DNA from 4 places in the Bacillus sp. 3255 genome. Region 2 is predicted to be linked to each of the others. Evidence: riboswitches for the same ligand, from Rfam matches in the RefSeq annotation. Region 2 holds a riboswitch; each other region holds the start of a gene.

Region 1 (7,577 bases), on a different contig from region 2:
CCCTCTGTAAGGGACTTGTACGCTAGAAATTCGACCGGACCGGGTATCTGCAAGCAAGCTTGCCGAAGCGGTTGGGATCCGTCCGCTGAAGTGAGGTCTGACGATAGATGCGATTAATCGCGGTTAAGCAGCGAAAGCGGAAATACAGTGCGTTATTTTGCCCCCAAACCGCCTGTCGGGGACGGATAGGGAAATACGATCCGCTATTTCGCAGATTTCCTACCCGAAGAGAGGAGAATTGGTGAAATAAAGGCTTGTATTTCCTTCTGATTCCTCAAATCCACCTGATTGTTGGAAATAGCGTATCCTATTTCCGCTCAAGCCGAATTGAAGTGTCGAAGGTGGAGGCTAGCTCTCATACAAAATAGAGGAGTCCCTCCAGGGAAGGACTCCTCTCAACATTTATCGGCAAGGCAAATCCGGAAGATCATTAACGGAAATAATGTCTTCCGCCAGCTTCCTCGGCTTCTTCCACAGGTTCTCACTGCCTGGCAAATCATCGAACCAGGCGGCATCGGGGGGACATTCGAGTATCATGAACTTCCCATACTGCTCATCGCGCGATTGATGGTATTTCAAGTAGGCCTTGCCGCCTTCGATCGCAAGAATCTCAATCTTGCCCGAGGTATGGCTCATAGACAACCTCACTCTTTTGCCAAGACCCGATGTTAATGATTTGGCTGCTTCGACCAACCGATAAACCTTCTCTAAAGGCAATACGAACTCCCGGTTACCGGCAACCGGACGATTAACAAAGAAGTAATAAGGCGTAACGCCAGCCCACGATAACTTATCAAGTAACTCCGCGAGCACGGATGGATCATCATTAATTCCTTTAAGGATCGGCGTCTGATTCACTACGATTGCACCGGCATTATGTAAGGCATCGAAGGCTTTCTTGGCTTCATTCGTAATTTCTCTGGGATGATTGATATGAGCCATTACATAGATTCGTTTATCAACAGTAGAATAGGATTTAATAAGTTCAAGCAAGGCATCATCTTCGTATATTCGCATTGGGTTAAAAACAGGAATTTTGGAGCCTAGCCGCACTATCTTCACATGATCGATTTCACGCAATCGCTCTACGATGTTCTTTAGTTTGGATGTCGCGAGTATTAAGCTGTCTCCACCGGTCAACAATACATTGTTAATCTCGGGGCGGCCTTCAATATAGGCAATACCCGGATCGACATTCGCCATCGCTTCATTCACATCATGCCGAAACAGTCTTTTGCGGAAGCAATATCGGCAGTAAGCTCCACACACCTCAGAAACCAGCAATAATGCCGTCGTCCTATATTTATGCTGACAGCCGGGAACCACATAGTTGGTATCTTCATCGGATGCATCCCAGCGTCCGTACTCCTGAAGCTCTCCCTCATTCGGAATGATCAGCTTCTTAATCGGATCATTCGGGTCCGACCAATTAATCAAATTCAAGTAATAATCATTCACACGAAATACGAACTTTTCCGTTATTGCTTTTAGCTTCCTTCGTTCCTGTTCAGGAATTTCCGTGATTTTCTCAATATCGGTAATATATTTCGGCTGTGCCATAGATGATCCTCCTCGAAATTCAGATTCTGACTAACGATCTGTCGGGATTACGGATTCCCCATTACCTCCTTTGCGGCATGATGGCTATGGATGGGCGTATGTAGACAAATAAAATAGACCCGCATGAGGGCGCAAACCGTAAACGTACGGTCTAGTCCTTCAACGACAGGTCTAATCAAATAAAAAGACCCGTCATGCGGGTCAACATGCAATTATTTGCATAGTAAATCATTGACCCATCCACTGCTGACGAGGTTAGCTGCCGGGCTCGGGAAAGATGGTTCCCTACATAAAGATTCGCCCCAAAAAATTGGTTCCCCCGCTTCCCGAAATTGTTAGATTCCGGAAATTAAGCGTAGTTTTATCTTACACAACTATGTTGTATTCGTCAACGGAAGTCCGGTTGGTCCGACACATTTTAAAGCTTGCGGTTCTCCGGACGTAAAGCCCACGAGACCATATTCAGGGCCGCATAGCAAAGCGGAAGGATAAGTGGAAACCCGTAGTCGGCAGCAAACACATGAGAGAAAGCCGCACCGGTCATGACGAAGAAGATTCCGGCATAAGCCCATTCTTTGAGCCGCGGGAAACCCGGCACGACGAGAGCGATGGAGCCCAGCACTTTCCAAATCCCAAGGATCGTCAAGACATACACGGGGTATTCAAGTTTGGCCACTAGCTCCAGGTTCCCCTCTAACTGCATCAGCTGCCCGATACCGCTTATCGTCATAGATGCTGCCAGCAGTGAAGTGACGATCCAATAACCGATGCTTCTTCCTCCGGGTCTTGCTTCTACTCTCGCGATTGTTTCCGTACCGATCATCTTACTCATTCATGATCTCCTCCTATTTTAACGTGCCAAATGACGATTTATAATTGGACACCATTCAGTGTCATATTGATTATATGACACCATTCGGTGTCACGTCAACCTCTTTTAATCGCAACTTTCGAAAACCACTGTACGTACGGCAAAAAAAAAGAAAACGACAGCACAGGACGAAAACCTAGTCCCGGACTGCCGCTTATGATCTTGTGTTGCCCTGCTCAGACGCTCTCGGACGGTGCGTGCCGTTCCTTGGCGAACGTCCGCAGCAGCGGGGTTCGCAAGCTCACCCACCAGAAGGCTGCAGTCGCCGCCAAACTAAGCACCGTGCATAATATGAACGCCGAGGCGAAGCCAAATCTGGACGAATACCATCCGCCCAGCACGGCGCCGACAATTTTGCCCGCACCTAACAAGATAATCGAATTGAACATCAGGCCCGTTGCCTTCAGTTCTTTCATCACATGCTCGTTCACATAATGCGAGAGGCACAAGTAAAACAGAATATACGTCCCGCCGTGGAGCGCCCACATGATCACAACCGTCTGCGGCGTCAGTGCCGTTGCATATAGCAGCCAGCGGATCACATGAATCAAGCCCGAAAACAGCAGGATGTTGACCATACCGAAGCGCCGGAAAATCCAATCGAACCAAATCATGAACGGAAACTGACTGATCGAACCGATCGCAATTCCCAGACCAATGATCTCCATACTGACGCCTTGCTCCTGACTATAGATCGCATGAAATGAGAAGAAGAACCCTAACGTCGAAGACAGGATGAAAGCATACGTATATAGCACCATAAGGGGCCGATGTTTGAACAGTTCTGTCACCTTGACCTTCTTCTTGCCGTTCTGATGGCCTTCGACCTTGGGCAATAGCAGCGATATGACGAACGAAACGAACATCACGACGGAAGTTACGAGAAAGATGCTGTGAATATTCCGGGCGAACATCCAACCCGCCAATACGGACATGACCGCATACCCAACGGAGCCGAATGTACGCACTCCGGAAAACTTGACGATTCCTTTCGAGGAAAGCTCCAGCGTAATGGCATCGCTTAGCGGGTTAATCGCCACTTGGAAGAAGCTGAACACGACCATGGCGAGCAGCAGCAGCCCGAACGAGATGCCGGACCACTGTACGAGCCAGACCGATAGCGCGGCCAGCAGAATGCAGCATACAAGCACGTTGTTTTTGTACCTTGAACGGTCACTTATAATTCCCCATAGCGGTTGTGCAATCAAGCCGATAACGGCGCCGACTGAGGTCAGGATCCCAACCTCGAAATTCCCAAGCCCGATCTCCGTATAATACACACTGATGTAGGAGAAGAAAGCACCGGTACTCATATAGATCAGCGCGTAAAACAAAGACGTCTGCATCATGATTTTATTCATCGTCGTCCACACCTGCAGCATGCCGCATTCCCTTATGTATCATGCATCCCACCGCTTTCAACTTGAATTGCGTGCTTCTTGCCTCATCGCTTTGATTACCTATTTCGATGGCATCCGCATGTTCTCCTTTCTGACTTGTCTGCGGCTCGAAAATAAAAAGAGGCTGCTCGCGGCAGCCTCTTCATGGCGGAACTTAAGTTGTGCGTTCAATTCCTACTGGCAGATCGGTTGACTTCTTGCAGAAGCTGGATCATAGCGGACGCGACACCAATATGCGTGGCCAAATGCTCGGAGGTTGCAAGCAGGAGCTCTCCCCGGTTGTCCGCTTTCAGAAAGTTCTCTTTCACAGGCACTTCCAATTTCCCTCTCAACGTCTCATTGATCAAATAACGCTGTTCTTTTAATTGCGCGATAAGTATATCCCAGGTTGGCGGCTCTTCGGTCCAATCCGAAGCTTTGGTCCGGTAAGCGAACATATTTTGATAAGTAGCCGGGATAACTTGCGGCAGGTCCGCAAGAGCGAACACGTGGAACTCCGTCACGACAAGCACATGCCCGACATGCCATAGAAGATTTGTTTCAAAGCCTGCAGACACAACTTGGCGTAACTCGGCGGGACATTTGCTTACCAGGTCAATAAAAGCGTCATGTTGTTTGTTAAACGAATGGAATACGAATGGTTCTCTCATAGTTAGCCCTCCAGAATGATATTAGTAGGATGATGTTCTTGCCCGCGTATATATGGAAACCGAATGAATCGGGTGATTAGTCAAACAGCTTGGCATATGCACCGTAGCCTTGGTCTTCGAGCGCTTGCTTGGGGATAAACTGTAACGATGCAGAATTTATACAGTATCGAACGCCCGCCGGTTGGGGTCCGTTATTGAACTTGTGACCCAAGAAGGAATCAGCCTTCTTGCTTCTAACCTCAGGAGCGACAGACAAGAAGCCGCCGCTATGCGTCACAACCAGATTGTTGGGCTCCAGCGGTTTGGTGAAATTCGGCCAACCCACACCTGCATCGAATTTGTCCTTGGAACTGAACAGCGGCTCGCCGGACACGATATCCACATAAATGCCCTCTTCGTGGTTGTCCCAGTACTCGTTGTGAAACGGCTCTTCGTCCCTTCCATGTTGAGTGACTTCATATTGGAGCTTGGTCAGTGTTTGGAGCTTAGCTTCCTTGTCCCCATCTTGCTGCATGTTCACGATCCTGTCACTCCCCCAGATTGGATCTAAGCTTGCCTCGCGGCCGGAACCGAGCAGATTAATTTTGAAAGCGATCGGGTTCTTCTTATAAAAGTTTTGATGCTCTTCTTCCGCCTTGTAAAACGTCGTGGCAGGCTCAATTTTCGTTACAATCGGTTTACCGAACCTTGCTGAAGCCGCTAACGCATCTCTGGATGCCTCCGCCAACGCTTGCTGTTCATTGTTCATATAGAACAAGACGGATTGATATTCGCTGCCGCGGTTGGCGAACTGACCGTTAGCATCCGTAGGATCAACGTTTCGCCAGAAAACTTGCAGCAGGTTGTCATACGAAATTTGATCCGGATTATAACGAACTTCCACCGCTTCGAGATGTCCTGTCCTGCCGGAGCCTACTTCTTCATACGTGGGATTCTCCGTATGACCTCCCGTATAGCCATTTTCAACACTTAACACACCGTCAAGCTTCTCGAACACCTCTTCCATCAACCAGAAGCAGCCGCCTGCGAAAGTCGCCGTTTCATAAGGCGTGTTCGAAACTTCATTCGTCATCACCGCAGCTTGCGCTTTGACGATATCCTTTTTGTGACTGGCACTGAATAAGGAATAGCCAAGTAAGCCAAGCAGCGTGACGGATAACACCATAAAATTGCGGTTTGTTAGCTTCATGATCCTTTCACCTCCACGGTACATAAGGGAGTCGTATACACCCGGGTATCCCTTAATAGTTCAGAAAACAATTGACTTCATAGAAAGTTCCAACCACTAACGTAAGAAGAACAGCCACAAGGACGAAACGCACCGTCGATTTTTTCACGTCTATCCTCCTTTTGTTTTTCGCTACTTGGATTGTAACAAGAATGAATCGCAAGCAAACCTGTGGAAAGTCATGAATTCACAGCAAAAAGGGCACGACCTTTGATCGCTAAAGCATGATATCATTCATGCTCTATGCCAAAAGTCATGCCCTCTTCATCAGCTCAGATGACGAACGGAGAATAACGCCGCTTGCGTTCTATCGCGCAGCCCAAGCTTCGCAATCAGGTTCGAAACGTGATTCTTCACTGTGCCTTCCGTAACAAAAAGCAAGTCCGCCATTTCTTTATTATTGAGTCCTTGACCGAGCAGAGCCAATACCTCTCTCTCCCGGTCCGTTAAATGCCTAAGCTCGTCAGGCTCGGTGCGCTGAGCCGAATGGACCTTGCCCGGATTCACTTCCGTTATTTTCTTGATCTCTTGCAGCAGCACTGCCGTAATCTCGTGTTGAAAAACGGTCCCGCCATTATATACCGTTTGGATGGCGCTTACGATCGCCTCTGATGGCATATCCTTTAATAAGTAGCCATGAACGCCTTTCTCCAGCGCCTTCATAATGAGCTCGGCATCGTCGAAGGTGGTCAGAATCAATACTTTGGTCTCCGGAAAATACTTGAGAATTAACTCCGCCCCTTCGACCCCGTCCATGCCGGGCATTCGAATGTCCATCAGCACCACATCCGGCAGCCACTCGGCTGTCTTGGCATAGGCGTCTCTCCCGTCCACGGCCGTTCCCACCACTTCCATATCCGGTTCCAACCCGATGATGGTCGCAAGTCCTTCTCTCATCAGACGTTGATCGTCAACGATTAATATCTTCTTCAATCCATACTCGCTCCATTTCTGTTACAGAATAAGGGAATTGCACTTCAACCGTGAATCCCGTTCTCTGATCCGTCCGAAAATGCACATCGCCGTGCCACTCCCGCACCCTCTCCTGCAGATTCATTAACCCGAATCCCGGTTTGAGCTCGTGAGGCAGCTCCCCGTCGTTCCGAATGCATAAGGTAAATGCCGCTTCGGAGTAAGTTAACATGATGTAGGCATGTTTGGCCTGTCCATGTTTTTTGGCGTTCGTAAGAGATTCTTGTACAATTCGATAAGCAGTTAGCTGCAGATCGGCAGGGAGAGTGACAGGCTCTCCCTCCACTTCAAGCACGGTATGTACGTTGGCGAATTGGGTGAACTCTTCGGCAAGCGCCCGAAGACGCTCCTCGAACGAAGTGGACTGTACAGGTTCATCACGGATCGCCCTTACGGAAAGACGTAATTCTTGCAAAGAGGACCTGACTAGCTCCTCGCACATCAGGTAGGCTTGCTCGCTGCGCGAAGGGTCCGCTTGGTTGAGCTTGCGAGCCACTTGCATTTGAACCAGCAATGCCGTTAATTTATGCCCCACCGTATCGTGAATATCGCGTGCAATTCTTACTCTTTCTCTCGCCGCCGCCAACTCTTCCGCCTTGAGGGCGTATATCTGCAGCCGCTCATGGGATTGCTTCAATTGTTCATACAACTGCACCGTTTCCTTGCGCGCACCTTGATAGAAATTAATCAAAGAGCTCACGATCCCGGCGAAAACAATAAAGGAACACGTAATAAAATAGCTGTTTTTATCCAGATGCTGATACAAGTACCAATCAATACTGCCCATTGTAACAAGATAGACGATAAGCAACAAAATACACGCTGCGATGAGGATGCGGATCTTCTTCAGAAACATCAGAATGGCCAGTGCCGTAATGCCGACAAACAAGTGATTG
Region 2 (7,577 bases):
CATTCTGACAGGCATGTCAAATGAGGTCAAATATTATATCAGCACCTCAATCCAGTTGTCAACGGCATTTTCGCCTAATTCTCGAATTGCCCATTGTACAGGTTGTCTCCAAAGTTCGCAAATTATTCACACTTTTCCAATAAAAAAAGACACTCCCCCGCCAACTCCGCCAAGGAGCCGGCCATTAGGAAAGTGTCATTATATGAGTAAGCACCGTTCACGTATGCTCTTCGGTATGTTGAATGCCAGGAACCCCCATCCGGTAGCTCCCTCTCGTCTCTACGCCTCCCAGTCCGTCCAGACCCGTTACCGTTAAGTCCATAATGTCCAGCATGGATATGGTGTCCTTCACTGACGTATAAGACAGCTTCGCGGCAATACAGAGCGGATCCAGGGCGTGTATGAGGATACGGGCCGGCGAGCTAGCGAAATTCGCCCCCGCGCGCAGCAGCGCCTCGAAATGCGACTGACAGGCACCGGCCACGATAATCATCGAATCCCGATTGCGTTCATACTGCCGGGCCACATGGACCGCGTTGACGAAGTTCTGCGAGTTCTTATAGCTGGCCAAACCGCTCGGACCGGCCGCTTTGCGATGCTTCAGAATGCCGTCATGCCCGGTAATGACCACAATGTCCGGCTTGATTTGCGGAAGCAGCCGGTGAAGTGCGTCAGCCATTTGGGATTCGGGAATATAATAGCCTTCTGCCGGTACCCGCAGCTCTCCGTAAAGCTGCATGCTTTTGCGCAGATAGGTCGGGTCTCCGTCCAAGTGCAGCACCTTGCCGGGCACTTCGAAATACCCCATGCCAGGCTTCTGGTTATGCGTCACGGAATGATGATTCTTCTCCTGCAGCTGCATCTGGGATACTGCGAGTCTCCGCAGCGATTCTCGGAACTCCGGCGAACTCGACCGGGGATGATCCAGATCCGCCGAATCGGCTGGGTTCCTCAACGTTAAATCCACTAAGGGCGCATCTGCAAGCAATCTATAATCGACACCGCGCAGGATAGCCTTCAGTTGTTCAATGCGTTCAATCTTAAACATGACGTCGCCGCCATAGGATTTACGGGTTACAAAATCTCCTTGCCTCATCGCACCAATCCCCTCCTAGGGTTATCCTATGGCGGGACTGGGCATTTGGTGCGGGTTTATTTGCAGCCGTGCGCGCGCAGCGCCGTCGACAGACGCGCGAACTCTGCCATGCTGAGCGTTTCGCCGCGGCGCGAAGGCTCGATCTCACAGCCGTGCAGCAGCGCTTCCAGCTCGGCCTTGTTGTCTTTGGTAAAGAACCGCGCAGCCAGGTTATTGTACAGCGTTTTGCGCCGCTGCACGAAGGAGGCCTGGACCACGGCGAAGAAGAAGTCCACGTCCGCCACCTCGACCGGCGGCGCTTGGCGCACGCGCAGCCGGATGACGGCGGAATCGACGTTCGGCTGCGGCACGAAGACGGTGCGCGGCACGATCGTGACGAGCTCCGGCTCGCAGTAGAACTGAACGGCAATGCTGAGGCTGCCGTAATCTTTGGTGCCGGGGCGGGCGGCCATGCGATCCGCCACTTCTTTCTGAATCATCACGACAATATTCTCCAGAGGGAGCTTCTCTTCGAGAAGCTTCATGATAATCGGCGTCGTGATGTAGTAGGGCAGATTGGCGACGACACTGACGCCATCCACGCCCGCGAAGTGCTGCCGGAACAGCTCCGGCAGGTCGGTCTTCAAGATGTCGCTATGGACGACGGTGGCATGCGGGTACGGTTCCAGCGTCTCGCCTAGAATAGGCAGCAGACGCTGGTCGATCTCCACGGCCAAGACGCGCCCTGCGAGCTTGGCCAGCTGCTGGGTGAGCGCCCCGATGCCGGGGCCGATCTCCAACGCGCCTTTATTCGGCCCGAGCTCGGCGGCCGAGATGATCTTGCTCAGGATGTTCTGGTCGATCAGGAAGTTCTGACCCAGACTCTTCTTGAGCACGAGATTATGCTTCTTGATAATTTGCTTCGTCTTGCTGGGTGTTGCCACGTCCTCTGCTGTTACATTCACGGGATTGCCGGGTATATTCATCCTATAGACCTCATTTATCTATATATTCGTCGTTTCCAGATGCTCCAGAGCCGCCTCGAATTCCTCACGCGAAATCTGGAACATCGCACATCGTTTATAAAATTGCTTGCCATTGCAGTAGCCGATGCCAAGCGCGTTCCCTACAACGAGCCGGCGTGACGCAGCCTCGGGATGGACGATCAGCCCTGCCTTCACGAGATCCTCCATGGTTAGCTGCGAGACAGCCCCTTCGTACTCCGTCCGAAGGTTCTGCAGCGCCTGCCGGATCGTCTCCGGCGATGCATTCTCCACGCCGATGTCGCCCTTGTACTCCGCCTGCTCCTGCGTGATGAAGGCATGCTTGCAGCCCGGCACCTTGGCGGCGACAATCTTGCGGATCCGCTCGCCGGCGTGATCGGGATCCGTGAAAATAATAACGCCTCTGCGCTGCTGCGCTAGCGCAATGCGTTTCAAGACGGCTTGCCCGATGGCGGAGCCGCCGGTTTCTATCGTATCCGCCTCGACAGCTCGGCGGATCGCGGCCGTGTCATCCTTGCCTTCGACGACAATGACTTCTTTGATCATAAATCGATTCCCTTTCCGTACCCCAGATACGGCCATTGCAAGCCTAATATATATAATATCTTATCTACGCAGAAAAAGAAGAGGGGACCCCTCTTCTTTCGCCCAGACTGCCAGCCTGGCCACGTATATATGACATTCTTCCCGCTATAACAGACGTTTACACTTAGTTTTCAGACGGTTTTTTTGGTCCTACGACATATACGGTGTACCCTTGTTTCGTTCCGAATTTATTGGCATAGTTATGGTCTTCGAAGTATACGTCAATCATTTGGCCTTTCACACCGCTGCCGATATCTTCGGCACGACGGAAGCCCACACCCTCAATGTAAACCCACCATCCGAGCGGGATCACCTTGGGATCAACTGCAATCGTTCTGCCTTCAGTAACCGTAGTTCCTGTGTATGTCTTACCGTACCCAGGAGTTCCTTCCGCTTTGCCTGTCGAATCAACCCCTGCCGAATAGGCGGTCAGCTTCACATTTTTCAGAATTTGCTTATAGCCGAATGTAACACCATTTTTAGAAACTTCATCCACACTTGGAGATGAGGCCGATAGAACAACAACGGGATTTTTCGTGCCGACGGACACGACTTTATTGACGCTTTCTTGCTTCACTTCTTGGCTTACAACGGCTTCCGCAACGAGTACACCGTCTTCATACGTTTTCTCTTTCTTTTTCAGCAGAACGCCCTCTTTGCCTTCTTGAACAACTTGCTCTTTGCCTTTAAGCATCGATGCATCGTTCTTCTTCTCGGTATCGAATGCAATCGCTTCGGTCACTTCCTCCGTCTCTTTCTTTACGCGGACGATCTTGATCTCATCGCCGGCGTTCAGAGCGGCTGTCGGTTCAGGAGTTAATTTATCTTGCTCCCCAAGTGCAATATGTAAACGTTGCAATGCACTTTCGACCGTTCTTGCAGTTGTGTAAACAGTGGTGGTCTTTCCATCAGCAGTCAATTGAATTGGGGAAGCGTGTTCGATGACGAATTTATCTCCGCCCTTGATCGTAGTCGAAGGCTCTGCAGATATTTCATCGTGTTCACCAATCGTTATGGCTTGTTCATCCAGTAGGCGTTGCAGGACCCATTGCTTCGTGTGCACAACGGTTTCTTGTCCATTCACAACCACGGATACGCTCTTGGTAGCCGTACCGTACAACAACACCAAAAACATGAAAGTCATTGCGATTGAGATAAGAGCCAAACTCAAAATCAAACGCAAGTTTTCATGCTTCCATCGCAATGCGAAGGACATGCTGGATGATCGTTTTACATGGGTCTCGCTTAAAGAGATACTGCCCACTTCTTCGGTCCTCCTTCAAAGCCTCGCCGCCAGGTTACAGCATGATTAGATTTGACGCGACTAAGGTTTAAATTTAACTTAACGTGTTCATCACCGCCAGCCCGCTGAATATAGAGCTGCGAATCGGCGATTCACCCCGATTGCCGGTTCATCCTCCTCTGAGTTCCGGTACGCGAATCGTCGTCCGGATCGGATAGGTCCTTACAGGAAATAAAAAGCCAGCAAGAAGAGGACTCTTCTCGCTGGCTTAGTTTGCATAGTTAAATACACAAAATAGCACGCACGACAATCGTTACCTCTCTTACGCTTACGAGGTTAGCTGACGGATTCGGACGTGAGAGTCGCCCTACTCGGATGTCAACTTACGTTTAACACCCAAGATTCACCCCTGTTACACACTCTGTTCGCTTGATCAGCTTATGCGCTAATCCGGCTTACAGTGGTTCCCCCGTTCCCATAATTGGAACTCAGCGAATGGAAAAATGGCAAATTGGTTATTAAGTTATTATGAAAAGTATATTACGCTGTTAATCTCTGGCTGTAAAGGGATTGACACCTATTAAAAAGGGCTAAATCGATTAAAATTCGCTTGTTTGTGAAATAAAACCACTTTTTATCTACCTTTTTCTCACTATAACGTACGAATACTAGGTTTTTTCGTGTTTTCACTACGAAACTAGGCTTAGAAACTAAATTTGTTTATAATGTTCGTGAAAGAAATACGTTCCGAAATACCAATAATTTGCTATTCAGGGAGGCTATGAGATGGGGCCCATTCTAGAAGTAAACGCTTTATATGGGGGATATTTGCCAAATAAACCTGTACTTCATGACCTCACATTTTCGATTCGACAAGGCGAAATGATGGGATTGATCGGATTGAATGGAGCAGGTAAAAGCACAACAATCAAAAATATCCTCGGCCTGCTTCAACCGCAAAAGGGATCGATCAAAATCAACGGCCTGACGCTGGCGGAGAACCCGCTGCCTTATCGCGCAACTTACGCATACGTGCCGGAAAGTCCGGAGCTGTATGAAGAATTGACGATCCGCGAGCACCTCGAGCTCACCGCTAGGGCTTACGGATTAAACGAAGCGGATTACTTGTCGCGCTCGCAGAAGCTTCTGGAGCAATTTCAGATGCAGGACAAGCTGAACGCCTTCGCCAGCCACTTGTCCAAAGGAATGAAACAGAAGGTCATGATCATGAATGCCTTCCTTATCGAGCCTTCCTTGTACATTATCGACGAACCGTTCCTCGGCCTCGATCCTTTGGCGATCCGCTCTTTATTGGAGCTTATGGTGCAGATGAAACGCCGAGGCGCAAGTTTCCTGATTTCGTCACACATTTTGTCTACAATTGAGAAATATTGCGATAACTATGTCGTTCTGCACAAAGGGCATATGGTCGCACAGGGAGATTTAGTCGAATTGCGTCAGCAAACCGGGCTCCAGCAAGCGTCACTGGACGACATCTTCTATAAACTGGTCAAAGGGGAGTCCTTATGAATGCCATGGACCTAGACACCCGCACCCTGTGGCAGCGCAGATTCGAACATTATATGAAGGAATCCATGGGCTATCTGCAGTATGCGGCACGCAGCAATTTTTTCGGCCTGCTGTTATTTCTTGTCATCGTTTCTTCCTATTATTATGCAAAAATATTACAGCGTCTTCCGACAGATTATCCCTATCTTTGGGTCGTCCTCCTGCTGCTTGTCCCCCTGCTGGCATCAAGCCCGATTCGCACGTTGGTCAGGGGCGCCGACCGGATGTTCCTGCTTCCCGCCGAGCATCGAATGGGCCCTTACTTCCGCAGCAGCTTCATGTACAGTCTGGCTCTGCAGGCTTTCTGGACATTCATTGCCTGGGTCGTCCTATGGCCGCTGTACCACCATTGTCTCGGGTCTTCCGAACAGCACTTTCTCGTCATGCTGGTTCTTCTACTATTAATAAAGGTAGCCAATTTATTGGCAAGCTGGCAGGAGAGCCGGTTCACGAGCGAGCGGGCTAGACGGCTTTCGGCAGGCTTTCGCTGGATCGCTACGGCAGGCCTCGTATCCCTGCAATTCCTGGGCAGCGTATTCTGGGCAAGCGCAGCCGCTCTTCTGCTGACGCTCGCTTGGCTGACCGCCGCGCATTACGTCACCAAATTTGTCATCGGCTGGGATTACCTCATTACAAGGGAAAAGCAGCAGCAGGCACGGCTTTACGCCTTCTTCAACTGGTTCGTTGACGTGCCTCAGCTGGGAACGCGAATAACCCGCCGAAGCTGGATCAGCGGGGTGACGAGATTTATTCCTTTTAAACAGGATGCAACCTATCTCTACATATATATGAAAACTTTACTGCGTACCGAGCTGTTCTCCATCGTGCTGCGGGTTTCCTTGCTGGGAGCACTCGCCATCGCCGTCTCGAGCAGCCCTGCGGCGAGAACGCTTATCTTCTTGATCGCCTTACTTGTCTCGATGATCCAGCTGACACCCTTGGAGCGAGCGCACCGCTACACCTTCTGGATGGAGATGTATCCGCTGGACCGCCGGCTGAAAGCAGGCTCTGTGGCCTTCATCATCTGGGCCGTCCTGCTCTTGGAGCTGTGCATCCTCTCGGTGCCTCTGCTCATCCGCTCCACACCGATTTATTACACAGTTCCGCTTCTAGGGCTCGCTCTCATCTCGCTGGGCTGCGGCGTCATCCTTCGGCGCAAATTCGCGAAGAACGCATCACTTGAGTCCTAGCAAACGAATAGCGTTGTTTGTCGTAATTTCTGCAATCTCTTCCAGCGTAAGCCCCCGTATTTCCGCGGCTGTCTCAGCGACCAGTCGAACATAAGCCGATTCATTGCGCTTGCCGCGGAAAGGATGCGGAGTCAGGTACGGGGCATCCGTCTCGATTAACAACCGGTCCAACGGAACCTGAGCCAAGACTTCTTTGGGCTGTTTGGCATTCTTGAACGTTACCGGACCCCCGAAGGAAATATGGAAATTCATGTCGAGACATTGCTTCGCCGTCTCCCAGCTGCCCGAGAAGCAGTGCATAATGCCCCCGACCTCGGACGCTTTCTCCTCCTTCAATATGGTCAGAATATCATGATGGGCGTCCCGGTTATGAATGACGATAGGCATCCGCAGCTTCCGCGCAAGTGCGATCTGCTCCCGGAAGACACGCTGCTGTACGTCCCTCGGCGACTTATCCCAGTGATAGTCCAGCCCGATCTCCCCGATAGCGACCACCTTCTCATGCGCGCATAGCGATTCAATCCATTCCAAATCGCCGGGCATCATATCGATAGCATCCACAGGGTGCCATCCCACTGTCGTATAGATGAAATCATATTTCTCCGCAAGTTCGATGGAACTGGGAATCGTCTCCCGGTTGAATCCGACATTCACCATCCGCGTAACACCGGCATCGCGCGCACGCTGAATGACCTCCTCCTGATCCACTTGAAACTGTTCTGCATTTAGATGTGTATGCGAATCCGTCAGCATGGTAACTGTAACTCTCCCTTATCTCTTATGTATACTTTCATAATTCAGCTATTTCCTAATCCCGCTCGCCGAGCAACTTCCATAAATCCGGGTAATCCCCCGGATTCAAGCGTTCGAGAAACTCCTCCGGATAGTAGACATGATGCTTGCCCATTTGG
Region 3 (7,577 bases), on a different contig from region 2:
GACGTTGATTACGACAAAGGCTCCGCATATCCGCGTTATGTAAGAGGCATGACGCATGTACAGGATGGCTCTCTGCGAGTGAAGCCTGCTGGCATCGATAAATCCAGCATCATGGTATCCATCAAGGATGCGGATTGTTTGATTTATCTGCCGGCCGGAGGCTCAGGATTCGCAAGGAACGAACGCGTACATATTTATCCTATCCAATAAAATGAGGCCTGCCGTCACTCTGCTTCGCGAAGGAAGCAGGTGACGGCAGGCCCATTTTCACATCATTAGATTGCGAAAGTAGCAAGGATGATGACAAGCAGAACATACAGAACAAGAACAACACCTACGGAACCGTATCCAGTTCCACAACCAGCTGCATATGACATAGTATCCCCTCCGGTTCAAAATTATTTGATTGGGATGTTTCACTATACAACATATGTCTTGTAGACATTTGTTGATTGGACTTATGCCCGCTTTTACTTCTGAAATAAGCCTAAGTATAATAAATAATGAGGTGATCCTAATGAGTGATATTCGTACATTGCAAGCGCAGGAGCTCCCGGAGAGTCTCGCCTTATCCCAGTTTGCTTTTCAATACGAGCTAAGCGCAGAAGAGCAGGCAGAGCGGATAAGCGAGACGGATCCCAAGCAAATATGGGGCTATTATGTGCAGGATAAGCTTGCGGCGAAGCTGCATCTTCTTGATTTCCATACGTGGCTGAACGGTCAGCGTTATGCCATGGGCGGCATTGCTGGCGTAGCTACGTGGCCGGAATACCGGCGCGGCGGGATGGTGAAGCAGCTGCTTATTCAAGCGCTTAAGGTGATGAGAGAAAGAGGGCAGACGATTTCCTTCCTGCACCCGTTCAAGTTTGAATTTTACCGCAAATTTGGCTGGGAAGCGTATGTGGATTACTTGAAGTATGAGATTCCGGCAGATAAGCTGCCAAGGTTCGAAGCCGCAGCAGGCAGCAAGGTCGTGCGGGTGGAGAAAGACGGTGAACTTCTAAACGGGATCTATGCGAAGTATGCCCTGCAGTATAACGGCATGCTGGACCGCGACGGCGTTTGGTGGAACAAATATTTGAAGGCGAAGCAAGGAACGGCAGCGGTCTACGTGAATCCGCAAGGCGAACAAACCGGCTACGTGATTTATCAGGTGAAGGCGTTCACGGCCACCGTTCATGAGATGGTCTTTCTCGATGAGGAGGCAAGGCGCGGATTGTGGAAATTCATCGCGGATCACGATTCAATGATTACGAAGGTGGAGCTCAAAGCTCCGATCGATGACGAGCTGGCGTTCCTGGTGCCGGATCCCCGATTCAAACAGGAAAAAGTTACCTACTTCTCAGCACGGATCGTCGATGTCGAAGCCTTCCTGTCACAGTATGCATTCGAAGCGCGGAGTGAAGCGGAACCCGTCTACATAAGGATTTCGGACCCCTATGCCGAGTGGAATGAAGGCGTTTACCGTTTAACGTTTACGGGCAGCGGAAAGGCGGCACAGGTTGCCAAGCTTCCCGCAGGCGAGCTGCCGGCAGAGGATCATGTGCTGAGCTGCAGCATCCAAACGTTATCGGCCTTATTCATCGGTTATAAGAAAGCCGGATTCCTATCGCGGATCGGCCATCTCCAGGGCTCCGATGAAAGGATCCGACGGTTGGAAGCGGCGATTCCTGAACGGACGACCTATTTGGCGGACTTCTTTTAAATATCGAAAAAATGCGGTTTCCGGCATGCGATTGCCGGGGCCGCTTTTTTGCGTAATAAAAAAATAACCCGTGAATGATCACGGGTTTAGCACGTACACTTTGACTGTTTGGAAACCGAAGCTGCGAAGAGATTGGTTGGAGCCTGGCACATAGATGTCGACTCGTTTGCCTTTAATGGATCCGCCTGTATCCGTGGCATAAGCGTACATGCCACCGGCCGGCAAGCCATTGAAGTTATATCCCTCTATATACAGCTTAGATCCGAGCGGAATCACCGTAGGATCTACAGCGACAGTTCCGATTCGTAGAGGATTGCCCATGTAATCCACTGCGCCATAGCCGCCATTCTCGGACGGGTCAGACGAGTAAGCGGTGGATTCGAAAAGCTCGTAATCCGGTGCATAGTTGTTGCCATCCTTGCTCAAGATGGCTAGTTTACTGCTTGCGTCCCATTTCACGGGAATATCAGAGGCATTGCTTAGGAACCGAAGGGGGACGTAGACGCGTCCGTTTTGAAATTCGGCATGTGTGTCCATCTCGACACGGTTGTTGTCAATTTCCGCTTCTTTCTGGCCTGAAACTAAAGTGATGGAGTGCTTATCATTGTTCAGTGTAACTTTAATTTGGTCGCCTTCCTTCTGCCATTGTACATCATAACCCAGTTTCTCTGTTACGAAACGGATCGGTACTTGTGTCGCATGGTTGTCATCCAAAAAAGGCTGAGCATCCGGAAATTGAACCAGTTTATCGTTGACCTGAACTTTCACGTCCATACTCGCGGCAGCAGCATGCGCATGTGCCGTAAATGGGGAAAGAAAGCCCCCTGCCCAAACTGTGGCGGACACAGCAAGGCAAGTTAACCCTTTAGTTATCATATGCAATTGGTAATCCTCCTTCTAGATGAGCCTCCGAGGTTAGTTGACGGGTTCGGGAAGAAGGTTCTCCCTAGTCTGCTCTGGGTACAGAGCAAATATTCACCCCAAGTAAATCGTCCCCCGTACCGGCACTTTGTCTGTGCGCCGGACTCGGCTTCAGATAGTTTATCACTGACGGACCAGCGGGAACAACCTCCAAAATATGGATAACGGTCGTAGCCGGTACTGGACTTAGGTCTAGGTTGAAAAACAGTCGCGAGTCCGTTTTGGCGAAAATCGATTTCGGCTACGATAGATACATGAAGATTAAGCGAAGGGCGGATGCGAAACATGAGCATGAATCGATCAAAAAGCTGGGCATTGATTTTAATTACGGTGGGCTTGCTAATCTGCATGCACCAACTCGGCATGCACGTTCATCTGATGGGATTGATTGTTCCTGCGGCAATGGTGGGGCTTGGTTATGTAGGGATTAGGAACGATAAAAAGATCGGTTGGGTGATTTTCGGCATTGGGGCTTTGATTCTGATGACGAAGCTTTCCGGACTGCTTGCAGTCGCTTTGGCCGTCGGCCTTATCTATTACGGCTGCCGGATGTGGAAGAAACCTGGTTATTCGTCGAATTATCACGATTATCGATAGGAACATGGGGGGTGTGGCATAATGAGCGTATTCAATCGAATTGGCAGAATGGCCGAATCGGCCTTACAAGAAGCGGCAAGCAAGCTGGATCTGCATGAGCGCGGAGGCAGCGGCTCTGCCGCCGGCGTGTCGCCGCTGGAGATCGAGGCGCTGGAACAGCGCTACGAGGAAGCCTTGCAGCGGACAATCGAGCTTCGCCGGCAGTGCGTGACAGCCGAGGAGATGGCCCAGCTGCGCGGCGAGCAAGCCGAGCTGGCGATGCGCGCAGGCGACGAGGAACTGGCGCGCATGGCGCTGCAGGAGAAGCTGCGCGAGGAAGCAGCGGCCGAGCAGTACCGCGCGCAGTATGCCGGCAGCCAGGACGTGTGCCTGTCGCTGGCGGATGAGTTGGCGGCGCTGCGTACAGGCCGCCGCACGGCGGGACAGCCGCGGAGCGGGCTGTCCAAGGAGGAGGCTCGCGAGACTTGGCGCGAGCTGGAGGCGACCGGCCGCGAGCTTGGCCGGGAAGCGATGGAGGGGCTGCGCATAGCAGGGCGCGTGTCACGCGATACCCTGAAGGAAGCGGGCGACAACCTCCATCAGGAGCTGCGCAGGCTCCAAAAGGAATGGCGCGACAAGAAATAATCCGCGCGGAACCCTGCTGCGCCCTATGCGCCTGCACGGCGCGGCAGGCCCCGGCCATCTGGCCGGAGCCCTACCAGAGCCTTGCCAGAGCCTTGCCCCGCAAGGATTTGCATCTTGGAGGCTGTCCATTCTTGTGGTATGCTAGACATCTATATGATCGAAATAATCGGCAGCCAGAGGAGGTGCAGCGATGGGCGAAGAAACCAAAAACAACCGCAACCGGAATACAGCCCTTGTGCTGATTGGCGCCGGTCTTTTTTTGCTTCTGGATCATACGATCGGCTTTTTCCCCATTCTCGCAATTATTCTGGTCTTGCTGGGCATCCACCGGGTCCGTTCCCGCAAGGAGCGCAAAGGCTTCGTGCTGATAGCCGTGGGGGGAGTCATTCTATTCGGGGATCATGTGACGATTGTCATCTCCATCGTATTAATCTCGTTAGGTGTTTTCTTCATACGATCCAAGCAAATGCAGAAGGACGATACCTATATTCAGAAGCAGAAGCTGGTGGACAGTGTGCGTCTGGGGCGCGAGCCATGGATTATGCGCAACAGCTCGACATGGTATATCATCGGTGAAACGTATATCGATTTATCGCTCGCGATTTTGGAACAAAAGGAAACCACGGTCATTCTGCAAGGGGTTGTAGGGGACGTAGACATCAAAGTGCCGGACGACATCGGCGTATCGGTGGCGGCTTCGGTCACGTTCGGGCAGATTCAAGTGGGCGTCGAACGCGAGTCCGGCGTCATGAACAAGCTGCATTGGCAGTCCCCGAACTATGAGCGCTGCGACCACCGCGTCAAGCTGGTGCTATCCTATATCGTCGGAGATATTAAAATAAAAGTCTTGTAAACTGTAGGCCCAGAGGAGGTTCAGCACATATTGGACGGCTATAAAAGAAGATTAACGAATATGATATGGCGCAGTATGGCTGAATCGATTATTTTTAGTTTTCTGGTGTTTGGCGCTATTATCTATTTCATGAACTCGAGAAATCTCATTACGCCTTTCACAAGCTGGCAGGAGGGCGTCAAATTCACCTTCATGGCCATCGTCATCGTCGGCTGCGTCGGCGCCGGATACGGGTACTGGAACAGCTCCAGAATTACGCGGCGGCTGGAGCCCTTGATGGAAACGATGATATTGTTGGAAAAAGGGACGTTCACCCGCGACCGTTTCCAGAACGGCGAAGACGAAATCGGGCGGCTCGGCGAGCAGCTGGGCCGCATTATGAAGCGATGGGAAGAGCAGGTTACTTCTCTTCAGCGGTTATCGAACAATAACGCCGAACTGGCGGAGAAGGCGAAGCTGTCGGCGGTTATTGAAGAAAGGCAGCGGCTGGCCAGAGAGCTGCACGATGCCGTCAGCCAGCAGCTGTTCGCCATCTCGATGACGGCGACGGCAGTCGGCCGGACGTTGGATAAGGACTTCGAGAAGGCCAAGCGGCAGATTCATCTCATCGAGGAGATGGCTTCCGTCGCGCAGTCGGAGATGAGGGCGCTGCTGCTGCATTTGCGGCCGATCCACCTGGAGGGCAAACGATTGTCCGAAGGGCTCGTGGAGCTGCTGAAGGAGCTGGCGGCGAAGGTGCCGATGACGATCACGTGGGACATGGACGAAGACGTTCGATTAAATAAAGGGATTGAAGACCACTTGTTCCGCATCGTGCAGGAGGCGCTGTCCAATGCGCTGCGGCATTCCAAAGCGAACAAGCTGGAGGTGAAGCTGCTGCACCGCCCGGACGGCGTTCGACTGGCGATCCGGGACGACGGCGTCGGCTTCGAGCTCGATGCGAAGAAGCTGACCTCCTACGGCATTGTGTCGATGAAGGAGCGGGTTAACGAAATCGGCGGCTCCGTCGATATCATTACCGCCCCAGACAGGGGAACCCGGATAGAAATCCGCGTGCCTATTCTGGCCGGGGATGCGGTAGAATAGATGTTCTTGATAGAGAGGAGACGAACATGGACGATACATTGATTAAAGTACTGCTGGTCGACGATCATGAAATGGTCAGAATCGGTCTTGCCGCCGTTCTCGGGACCGAGGACGGCATTGAGGTTGTCGGCGAAGCCAGCAATGGCCAAGACGGCATCCGTCTAGCCCAGGAATACCGCCCGGACGTCGTGCTGATGGATCTGGTGATGGAAGGCATGGACGGCATCGAAACGACGCGAAAGCTGCTGCAGCTGTACCCGGAGTGCAAAGTCATCGTGCTCACAAGCTTCCTGGACGATGAGAAAATGTATCCGGTCATTGAAGCCGGCGCATTCAGCTATTTGCTCAAAACGTCCCGTGCCTCCGAGATCGCGCAGGCCATCCGAGCCGCGGCCAAAGGCCAGTCCATTCTGGAGTCGCAAGTCGCCTCGAAGATTATGAACCGCTTCCGGCAGCCGAAAGCAGCGGCGGAGCCGCATGAAGATTTGACTGAACGGGAAATGGAAGTCCTTCGTCTAATTGCTAAGGGCAAGTCAAACCAGGAGTTGGCCGATGAATTGTTTATCGGAGTGAAAACCGTGAAATTTCACGTCACCAATGTACTGGCCAAGCTAGGTGTGGAGGATCGGACCCAAGCGGCGATCTATGCCTTCAAGCACGGCCTGGCCGAATAGCTAACTAGTGGACAAGGAGCGATAAGGATGAATTTTCTCAAGCAGCTGTGGAGTTGGTTCGGCTCCATTGCCATTTCTTTTGTATTGGTTGTCTTCCTCGGTGTATTCGTGTTCCAATCGACCAAGGTGATGGGACATTCGATGGATCCGACGCTGCATGATACCCAGCGTGTGTATGTGTCGAAGCTATCGCATACATTCAATTATGAGCCTAACTACGGGGATATCGTCATCATTGATTCCAGGGTGGATTTGAAGCGCACGTTCAAGAACGATCTGCTCGACAGCCCGCTGCTGAGTTTGTTTACGAAGAACGACGATAAGCATGTGTGGATCAAGCGTGTGATCGGCAAACCCGGAGATCGGCTGGAAATCAAGGACGATAAGCTGTACCGCAACGGCGAGCTGCTCGAAGAGCCTTACTTGAACGAAGCGATGAAGGCGAATGGCAATAAACAGTGGACGGTACCGGAGGATCACGTCTTCGTGATGGGGGATAACCGCAACAACAGTATGGACAGCCGGGTGATCGGTTATATTCCGCTTGATCATGTATTAGGGAAGAAGCTGTTCTAATTCATAAAAAAACGACCCGCAGGGCGAACATGCGAGAAGCATGTCTACGTCTTGCGGGTCGTTCGCGTTTATGGAGGAGCACATCAGATCTGCGTGTCCAGCAGCAAACCGCTCATCGGTACGGGCAAATACGCTTGCAGCTTGGAGCGGTATTGGCCGTAAGGTTGAAGCGGCGAACCGTTCATCTGGAACAGCGCTTCAGACGGCAGCTGCTGCAGTTGTCCCAGCGCATTAGCTAAGGAGGCTGCGAAGCTGGTCAAGCTGCCCATGCTGCGGCGTAATGCGGCTGGCGGGTTGCTGATTTGATCTTGAAGCTCATCCTCGTGGAGCTCCAGACTTCCGTCATCCCGATGCTCGATTCCGATATTTTGCAGGGAGTAAGGCTTCGCGGCTTGCGCCAATCCGGCAAGCAGCGAGCGGTTCAAATAGTCCGGCGAATCCTGCAAAGCGGCTTGGAGCTCATTATATGTATCTACGAAGTCCCGGATGGGGGCTAATTCTAGTGTTGTATGACGTCCGCTATCAGCAGGTTGGGCATCTG
Region 4 (7,577 bases), on a different contig from region 2:
GCGGCTTCGCCCGACTTACTATATGCACAGCTTAAGCAAATTATTGCTGAATCCAAGGCCGAGACGGTTATGGCCTGAACCCTTCATCCGTGAAAATTGTTGCTTTCTGTTTGTATTTGTACATGGAGTTCTGGTAATCTTGTATGTATGGGGATTGCGCAAATGATAACCATACAGAAAGGATGTGCCGATTACCATGTTGAAAGATGAACTGACAGCAGCTCTGAACGAGCAGATGAACTACGAATTTTACTCCGCGCACGTCTATTTGGCGATTGCTGGTTATTGTGCCGCAGAGAGCTTGGATGGATTCTCGAACTTTTTCATCGTGCAAGCGGAAGAAGAGAAGTTCCATGCCATGAAGATTTTCAAATTCATTAATGATCGCGGGAAGAAGGTAACTTTCGCCGGCATGGATACGCCAGTGAACGAGTACAAGTCGATCCTCGATGCCTTCGAGCATGCATATAAGCATGAGCAAGAAGTAACTAGACGGATTTACCATCTGTCAGACTTGGCGCTTAATGATCGTGAGCATGCTACGATGCAATTTCTCAAATGGTTCATCGACGAACAGGTTGAGGAAGAAGCGATGTTCGACAGCATTATCAATAAGCTGAAGCGCATTGACAAAGACAGCAACGCCTTCTTCATGTTGGATGCTGAATTTGCACAGCGCACCTTCACTCCGCCAGCAGGGGAATAATTACATACGATATTCATGAGGCAAAAGCTTACCTTTTTCGCGAAAATTAGCGATGGGTAAGTTTTTTTCTATTATGCTGACGGATAGCTGTCAGGGTTTATCCGGTATACTGACAGAAAAACAAGAAGGATGTGTCTTATGGATAAATTGGATTTGGCCAAAGCGGACATAGCTTACTACGGGGCTCTAAGGAAGCCTCAGGTTATCGATTGTGAGCCTTTATGGTATGTTTCGATTACGGGCAAAGGCGATCCGGACGGAGAAACCTTCGCACGGGCCACAGAGGCGCTTTACACGGTTTCCTATGGCGTTAAGGGGATTTATAAGGCCGAGCTGAAAGACTTCACCGTAGCGAAGCTGGAAGGCTTGTGGTGGGTCCTTGGAGATATCACGCAAGCATTAAAGGTCCCAAGGGAGGAGTGGCACTGGAAGCTGCTCATCCGGATGCCCGCATTCGTGACGGAGCAGAAGGTCGCAGAGGCCCGCGCAGCGGCAATGAGGAAGAAGAAAGAGCTGAAGATCATCGCATCCGTTGAGTTCGAAAGATTGCATGAAGGCAGATGTGTACAGATGCTGCATGTCGGACCTTATGCGACGGAACCGGAGACGCTCGATGAAATGGACCGATTCATGGAAGCCAATCATCTGAAGAAGAGCGGGCTCCATCATGAAATCTATTTGTCCGATCCGAGAAAGGTAGACACGTCGAAGTTACGGACGATTTTGCGATATCCGGTAGAGGTGGTGGAAGGGGGACTTTTGCGGTAAAATAAAAGAATATTGTCGAATTGGAGGGGAAGTCTATGCGAATGCGCAGTACGATGGCGACCGGTCGAGTGCTCGTAACTCTGTTCATATGCATAGGGCTAATGAACCCTTCTTCGGCGGAAGCTTCTTGGCTGGATCGCGTGAAAGACATTTACCAGATGCCAGAGAATATCGAGCAGATTCAGAAAGAATATGAGACTACCAAACAGCAGTTAGAAGAACAGAAAGATCAGCTGGCTGAAACGATTCGCCGGTCTGAAGAAACGGAAGCCAAGCTGTTGGAGCAAAATGAGCAGCTCGTTAATGAAAATAAACAGCTGCAAGAACGATTACGAGTCATGGAGCAAGCAGCGCTCGATAAAGAGCGGCGGAATCGTAAAATCACGAACATGGCCGTTGCTGCCGCGGCGCTGGTAGTGCTTTATTTCGTGCTGGGGCGCGTGTTTCGATACATGGTATGGCGGAGGCAGAAGCGTCAGATGAAATAGGAGGCTGGGGCATGGAAGTGGCTATGGAACATGCAAACTCGCAGGCCAGAATGGCCACCTTGCGCTTGGATCAGGGGGAAGTTGTTCATGTGCTGCATCCGAATCAGATCGCAGCGTTCCAAGGGAGGTCCGAGCAGCGCGAGGATTCCTTGATGAAGCTGCCTGGCATGTACCGGAAGAAACGGTTGATTCAATCGCGGCTGCAGGGTCCCGCTCAGCTTCTGCTGGGGCTGCCTGACGGCTACAGCATGTCTGTCGTGCCGATCGGGGCGGAAGACGATTTGTTATACGAATTCCGGCATGTGTTGTTCTATACCGAAGGCGTCAGCTTCTCCTCTCACCTGCAAAATGTGAAACATACGCTCATCACGCAGGATCTGGTGAAAATGCAGTTCAAAGGTCCGGGATCATTGGGACTGTTGACGGCGGGGCCGCTGTACCAGATGGCTTTAGATCCGGAGCAGCCTTTATATGTGGACACCACCTGTCTTGTCGCATATCCGCGAAATGCGCAGCTTCGTCTGTGCGTATACGGCAACACGCTGGCGAGTCAACATATGAACTACCACTGGGAAATGACCGGGAACGGACGGGTTTTGCTGCAGCCATGCAAGCCGGACCGCAAGTTGGACGAGCATATGAGGAGCGATAGTTTGCTGCGGCGTATTGCCAAAGAGGTGATACCTTTTGGCGGTATTTTTATTAAATAAGCGTTGGGAATAAAAAACATTTGCATTTGTCTTCGATTCCTGATATATTATTCCTTGTCGCCTCTGAGATAAAGTTGCTCGGGCGAGAAGCAAGACATACCGTGCGGAAGTGGCTCAGCGGTAGAGCATCGCCTTGCCAAGGCGAGGGTCGCGGGTTCGATCCCCGTCTTCCGCTCCATTATTTGCGCCCTTAGCTCAGCTGGATAGAGTATTTGACTACGAATCAAAAGGTCGGGAGTTCGAATCTCTCAGGGCGCGCCATTTCTATCAAGCTTCACACATTATCGGGACGTAGCTCAGCTTGGTAGAGCACCTGCTTTGGGAGCAGGGGGTCGCATGTTCAAATCGTGTCGTCCCGATAAATATTCGCGGGTGTAGTTCAATGGTAGAACTTCAGCCTTCCAAGCTGGTAGCGTGGGTTCGATTCCCATCACCCGCTTCACAAGAGAAAGATCACCTTCGGGTGGTCTTTTTTCGTTTCCAGCGGAGAACGAAGTGAATGCCGCCGGGGTTCAACCACCCATGATGAGGTTTCTTGGCAAATGGTGGCCATAAGCGTTATACTAAATATGTTAACGTGTGCAAAGGCAGACATATTTTCATACCGCAAATTTATTTCAAAGAAATGAGGTCGGCAACGTGAAAGCGAAAAAGCTAGGAAATGCCGGATTTGACATCTCAACCATCACCTTCGGATGCTGGGAATTGGGCGGCGGCCCATGGGAGTTCACGAACGATCAGAACAACATAGCACTCATCCGCCAAGCGTTCGAGCAGGGAGTTACGACGTTCGATACCGCTGAAGGCTACGGGAACGGACACTCGGAAGAAATCGTCGGAGCCGCATTGGCCGATATACGCAAGGATTGTATCATCACGACTAAGGTGAGCAGAAGCAACTTGAGTCCTCAAGATGTGCGCAAATCCGCTGAGAACAGTCTCTCGCGCTTGAAAACAGACTACATAGATATTTATTACATTCACTGGCCATCTTTTGAAATCCCGGTACAGGACACGCTCTCAGAATTCGTTAAGCTGAAAGAAGAAGGCTTGATTCGCGCGATCGGAGTGTCCAATTTCTCCTTGGAGCAGCTGAAGGAAGCGGTAAGCTATGCGCAGATCGATGTGATCCAGCCGGAATACAGCTTGCTGCACAGAGCCATCGAACCGGAAATTGTACCGTTCTGCGAGGAACACAGCATCGGCATTATGAGCTACAGCTCGATCGCGAAGGGGATTCTAACCGGTGCCTTCCATCTTCAAGGCAAAACGCTCAAGGCGGATGATTTCCGTAGTACAAGACGGTTATTCTTGCCCGAGCACATGGAGGCGGAGAAGGAGCTTCTGTCCCTGATGAAAGAGCTGGCCGATGCGAAGCAGGCAACCGTATCGCAAATCGCTATCGCATGGCTGCTTCATCAAGAGGCGCTGACTTCCGCCATTATCGGCACGCAGGATGAGCATCATCTCCGTAACAATGTTGCCGCGGCAGCGCTCGAGCTATCCGCATCCGAGCTGGAGCAGCTGAGCGCAGTCAGCAACCGCGCATTATCGGTGATCGGCTATAACTAATGGCAAGGGGTTAAGCGATTCTGCTTAACTCCTTTTTGCTGTTCTGGGTGTGCTTTTCATTGGTAAAACTTACCTCACCATAAAAGTTGTACCTCTCTAGGAAACTATGCTAGTCTAACATAGACAAAAAATGCCGAATCCTGGAGCAGCAAAAGCTCCGGTACGGGGGACTTCTTTACTTGGGGTGAATGAGCGCTGCCCATGGCGCACTAGGGAAAACCTCTTCCCGAACCCGTCAACTAACCTCGGAGGCTTCAAGGAGGCAAAGCTTTGAAATCTTTTTCATCACGTCTTATTTGTTCATGCGCTCTGCTCTGCGCCGCTGTTCCTCTGTTTGCAGCTCCAGCCGCCGAGGCTTCGCAAGCCGCTCCGTCCGACCGTACTGTCAAGGTACAGGTCAATGACGAGCTGCTGAAGTTCCCGGAAGTGCAGCCTTACATCGATGCCCAAGGCATCATGCAAGTGCCGCTCCGGGTGTTGTCCGAGAAGCTGGGCTATCAGGTAAGCTGGGAGAAGCTGGCCAATGAGATCGAAGTCACGCTGGTCAATAAGCAGCAGTCGATCATGCTGGTTACCGATCAGCAGCAGGCGATCGTGAACAGTAAGAAGATCAGCATGGAAAGCGCTCCAACCGTTTACGAAGGCAACACCTACGTTCCGCTGCGTTTCATCACCGAAACGTTCGGTTCGCCGATTGAGTGGAATGAACCTAACCAGATTGCGATTGTAGAAACGGACGGACAATCGCACAAGCCGGCCTGGATAGCGCCGCCGCCGGCTCCGAAAGCGGCTCCGAAAGCCGCGCCTGCCGCCGTACCCGTAAATGAGCAAATCATCCAAACGGCTAACGCTTATATGGGTGTGCCTTATGTATGGGGAGGAACGACGCCGAACGGATTCGATTGCTCCGGTTTCGTAAGGTTTGTATATCAAGCCAAAGGCATTGAGCTTCCGCGTACATCCGCGGAGATGCACAGTGAAGCAGGCACCCAGGTGACCGATTTGAAGGTCGGAGATTTGGTGTTTTTCGCTTCCAAAACCGTGAATCACGTAGGCATTTACTTGGGCAATGGCCGCTTCATCTCAGCGACTAGCTCCAGAGGCGTGGCCGTGGACAGCTTATCCAGCTCGTACTGGAAAGCAAGGTACGTCGGAGCGAAAAGAGTTCTATAAGGTAAGAACGACACGAACACCTGTTTCCCATGCGTCTTTCGCAAGAAAGCCATCGGGAGCAGGTGTTTCTTTTTATGCAAAAAAATGCGATTTTTATCGAAATTTTATGATTTTTAGCCTATAATGAAGAAATGTTTGGAAGTCAGAGAGAGCGGGTGAACACGCACGCATGCAACTAAGTGTCTGGAAAAGCTGGTTTCACAAAATAAGACATTCGAATAAGACCGACAGCATGTATACCGTGGATAAGGGGCCTGCCATTCCAGAGGAGATCCGGGGGGTCATTCAACAGTTTTTCCGCACGTATAACCATTTCAAGGGAGCCAGAAGCCTGCAAACGGATACGTTTATTAGAGAAGTATTTTATGCGACGAGACAGGATCCCCGGGATCAAAGAACGATCGAAGAGATGGAAGCCTATATTCAACACAAAAATGTGCAGCGGCTGCGTCTGAAATCCTACGTGATCGATGAATATTTGCGCTTGGGCGAGAAGGTTTGCATGATTGGGGTTACGCGGGAATTCAGCAACAGCTTCAAGAATCGCGTGCTTTATTTTCTAACGAAAGAAGAAGGTTCCTGGAAATTTCACCATATCGCCAGATCCCATCACGGGACGGTGCTGGATAAGTTTCAGATCAAAGAACAAACAGGCTTTGTAATAGGCAATGAGAAGGCCGCTCTCCTCTTTATGACACACACCAGTTCCGCCGATGCCTCGACCTACATGACGGGCGATTATGTCCATGTAGAAGGATATCTGGAAGTGGAGCACGAGATAGGCAGCCCTCTGTACTATCGGGTCGTTCGGATGAATCGCGTTCATTAGAAGCCGTCAAAACCGTCTAAGCCGGGTAAGCACTGATTCGTAAGCTTTGCTCATAGAGTAACGCTTATTTGGCGTTTCGTTTCAATTCGCGTAAGGCGTAGAAGGTTCCTCGCCAGTAGATGCCGCCTTGCCGCCAAGTCAGCCATACGGAGCGAACGATGGTGTACAGCAGCAGCGACGCACTGACCGGAAGCAGATAAGCTTCCTCCCCGTTACTGCTCATCAGACGGCTCATTAACTTACGGTACATCCATATCTGCAAAATGACGGTGGCCGCATAAACCGCTCCGCGCCAGTCCCACAAGAAGAGCAGGCCCAACCACGGCCAGATGAAGAAGACGAGCTGTCCGAGGCAGGCCAGCAGGGCGATGAAGTAGCTGTAGCGAAAGCCGGAGAACAGGTTTTTCTCCAAGCCGATAACCGCCTCTCTCAAGGAGCGATACCATTCCACCTGAAGATGGTGTCTGGCGGACAGCACTCTTTGCCGGAAACCGGCTTTCTTCAGCGAAATGCCTAATTGCAGGTCGTCATCGGGTCTAAGCGCGATAGCTTGATGGGTGCCAACCGCTTCATAGGCGCTGCGGCTTACCATATTGAAGGCGCCGATGCCGATACCCGGTTCCCGCGGGTTATCGAGATTAGCCCGCCAAGGCCGGACGAATAAGGAGAAAGAGAACAGAAAGAAATGGACGAAGCCCTTCAGCAGCCGGCCCCTGGCTATCATATGCGGGGTCAGTGTGAGATGGTGGACATCGTGTTCTTTCATATAAGCGACAGCGTCGGTAATCGTGCCGGGCGCAAACAAAATATCCGCATCGGTAAACAGCAAATACTGGCCTCTGGCCTGCAGGTAGCCTTGGTACAGGGCATGGTTCTTGCCTAACCAGCCTTCGGGCAGATGCGTGATATGGATAATTTGGAGCTTAGTGCGAATCTCGTTCTTGCCCTCCGACCACTTGCGCAGCTCTTCCAGCCGTACGCCGGTAGCATCCTGGGAGCGGTCGTTCACCGCAATGATCTCAAGACGCGGATAATGCTGCGAAAGGAGGTGCTGAACGGTTTCCTTGATCGTGCGTTCCTCCTCCTTGGCGGCAATAATGACGGAAACAAGCGGAGGCTTGTCCGGGATACTGACCGCCCGCGGCAGCGTGCGCAGGAGTTCAAGACCCCTATGCACGTCCAAAGTAACATAGAGCCAATAGAATAAGGTTAAAATGCCCATAATTCCGATAACACCGACAGTGGACACGATAGACCTCCTTGTGAAAGAATAGAAGTTGACCGCATTATATCATTCATCCTTGATGTAGAGGAAATTTTACGAAATGCTT

The links. A riboswitch is a leader RNA that binds a small molecule or an ion and turns the genes downstream of it on or off. The one in region 2 is predicted to bind cyclic di-AMP.
Region 1: another riboswitch for cyclic di-AMP. It lies ahead of J2X61_RS13490 (KamA family radical SAM protein); the one in region 2 lies ahead of J2X61_RS34155 (resuscitation-promoting factor).
Region 3: another riboswitch for cyclic di-AMP. It lies ahead of J2X61_RS17175 (stalk domain-containing protein); the one in region 2 lies ahead of J2X61_RS34155 (resuscitation-promoting factor).
Region 4: another riboswitch for cyclic di-AMP. It lies ahead of J2X61_RS31245 (C40 family peptidase); the one in region 2 lies ahead of J2X61_RS34155 (resuscitation-promoting factor).

Annotation. Positions count from the first base shown of each region.
Region 1 covers NZ_JAVDUS010000007.1:313,640-321,216, reverse strand. The annotation lists gene J2X61_RS13490 (KamA family radical SAM protein) at 403-1,560, opposite strand; cyclic di-AMP (ydaO/yuaA leader) riboswitch at 1,789-1,926, opposite strand; gene J2X61_RS13485 (DoxX family protein) at 1,979-2,392, opposite strand; gene J2X61_RS13480 (MFS transporter) at 2,608-3,813, opposite strand; gene J2X61_RS13475 (DinB family protein) at 3,999-4,481, opposite strand; gene msrA (peptide-methionine (S)-S-oxide reductase MsrA) at 4,558-5,553, opposite strand; gene J2X61_RS13465 (response regulator) at 5,977-6,642, opposite strand; gene J2X61_RS13460 (sensor histidine kinase) at 6,620-7,577, opposite strand, start outside.
Region 2 covers NZ_JAVDUS010000032.1:10,218-17,794, reverse strand. The annotation lists gene yabG (sporulation peptidase YabG) at 218-1,096, opposite strand; gene rsmA (16S rRNA (adenine(1518)-N(6)/adenine(1519)-N(6))-dimethyltransferase RsmA) at 1,153-2,061, opposite strand; gene rnmV (ribonuclease M5) at 2,080-2,625, opposite strand; gene J2X61_RS34155 (resuscitation-promoting factor) at 2,789-3,880, opposite strand; cyclic di-AMP (ydaO/yuaA leader) riboswitch at 4,218-4,411, opposite strand; gene J2X61_RS34150 (ABC transporter ATP-binding protein) at 4,694-5,437, shown strand; gene J2X61_RS34145 (ABC transporter permease) at 5,434-6,666, shown strand; gene J2X61_RS34140 (TatD family hydrolase) at 6,652-7,419, opposite strand; gene J2X61_RS34135 (HD domain-containing protein) at 7,475-7,577, opposite strand, start outside.
Region 3 covers NZ_JAVDUS010000010.1:242,971-250,547, reverse strand. The annotation lists gene J2X61_RS17185 (molybdopterin molybdotransferase MoeA) at 1-210, shown strand, start outside; gene J2X61_RS17180 (GNAT family N-acetyltransferase) at 518-1,705, shown strand; gene J2X61_RS17175 (stalk domain-containing protein) at 1,784-2,581, opposite strand; cyclic di-AMP (ydaO/yuaA leader) riboswitch at 2,595-2,747, opposite strand; gene J2X61_RS17170 (LiaF transmembrane domain-containing protein) at 2,918-3,223, shown strand; gene J2X61_RS17165 (PspA/IM30 family protein) at 3,245-3,847, shown strand; gene liaF (cell wall-active antibiotics response protein LiaF) at 4,038-4,700, shown strand; gene J2X61_RS17155 (sensor histidine kinase) at 4,731-5,786, shown strand; gene J2X61_RS17150 (response regulator) at 5,813-6,460, shown strand; gene lepB (signal peptidase I) at 6,488-7,036, shown strand; gene J2X61_RS17140 (hypothetical protein) at 7,120-7,577, opposite strand, start outside.
Region 4 covers NZ_JAVDUS010000026.1:1,132-8,708, forward strand. The annotation lists gene J2X61_RS31195 (DUF1450 domain-containing protein) at 1-78, shown strand, start outside; gene J2X61_RS31200 (ferritin) at 197-706, shown strand; gene J2X61_RS31205 (GyrI-like domain-containing protein) at 845-1,474, shown strand; gene J2X61_RS31210 (hypothetical protein) at 1,510-1,962, shown strand; gene J2X61_RS31215 (AIM24 family protein) at 1,974-2,672, shown strand; tRNA gene J2X61_RS31220 (tRNA-Gly) at 2,776-2,850, shown strand; tRNA gene J2X61_RS31225 (tRNA-Arg) at 2,857-2,933, shown strand; tRNA gene J2X61_RS31230 (tRNA-Pro) at 2,958-3,031, shown strand; tRNA gene J2X61_RS31235 (tRNA-Gly) at 3,041-3,111, shown strand; gene J2X61_RS31240 (aldo/keto reductase) at 3,312-4,244, shown strand; cyclic di-AMP (ydaO/yuaA leader) riboswitch at 4,366-4,513, shown strand; gene J2X61_RS31245 (C40 family peptidase) at 4,515-5,417, shown strand; gene J2X61_RS31250 (hypothetical protein) at 5,587-6,246, shown strand; gene J2X61_RS31255 (glycosyltransferase family 2 protein) at 6,311-7,495, opposite strand.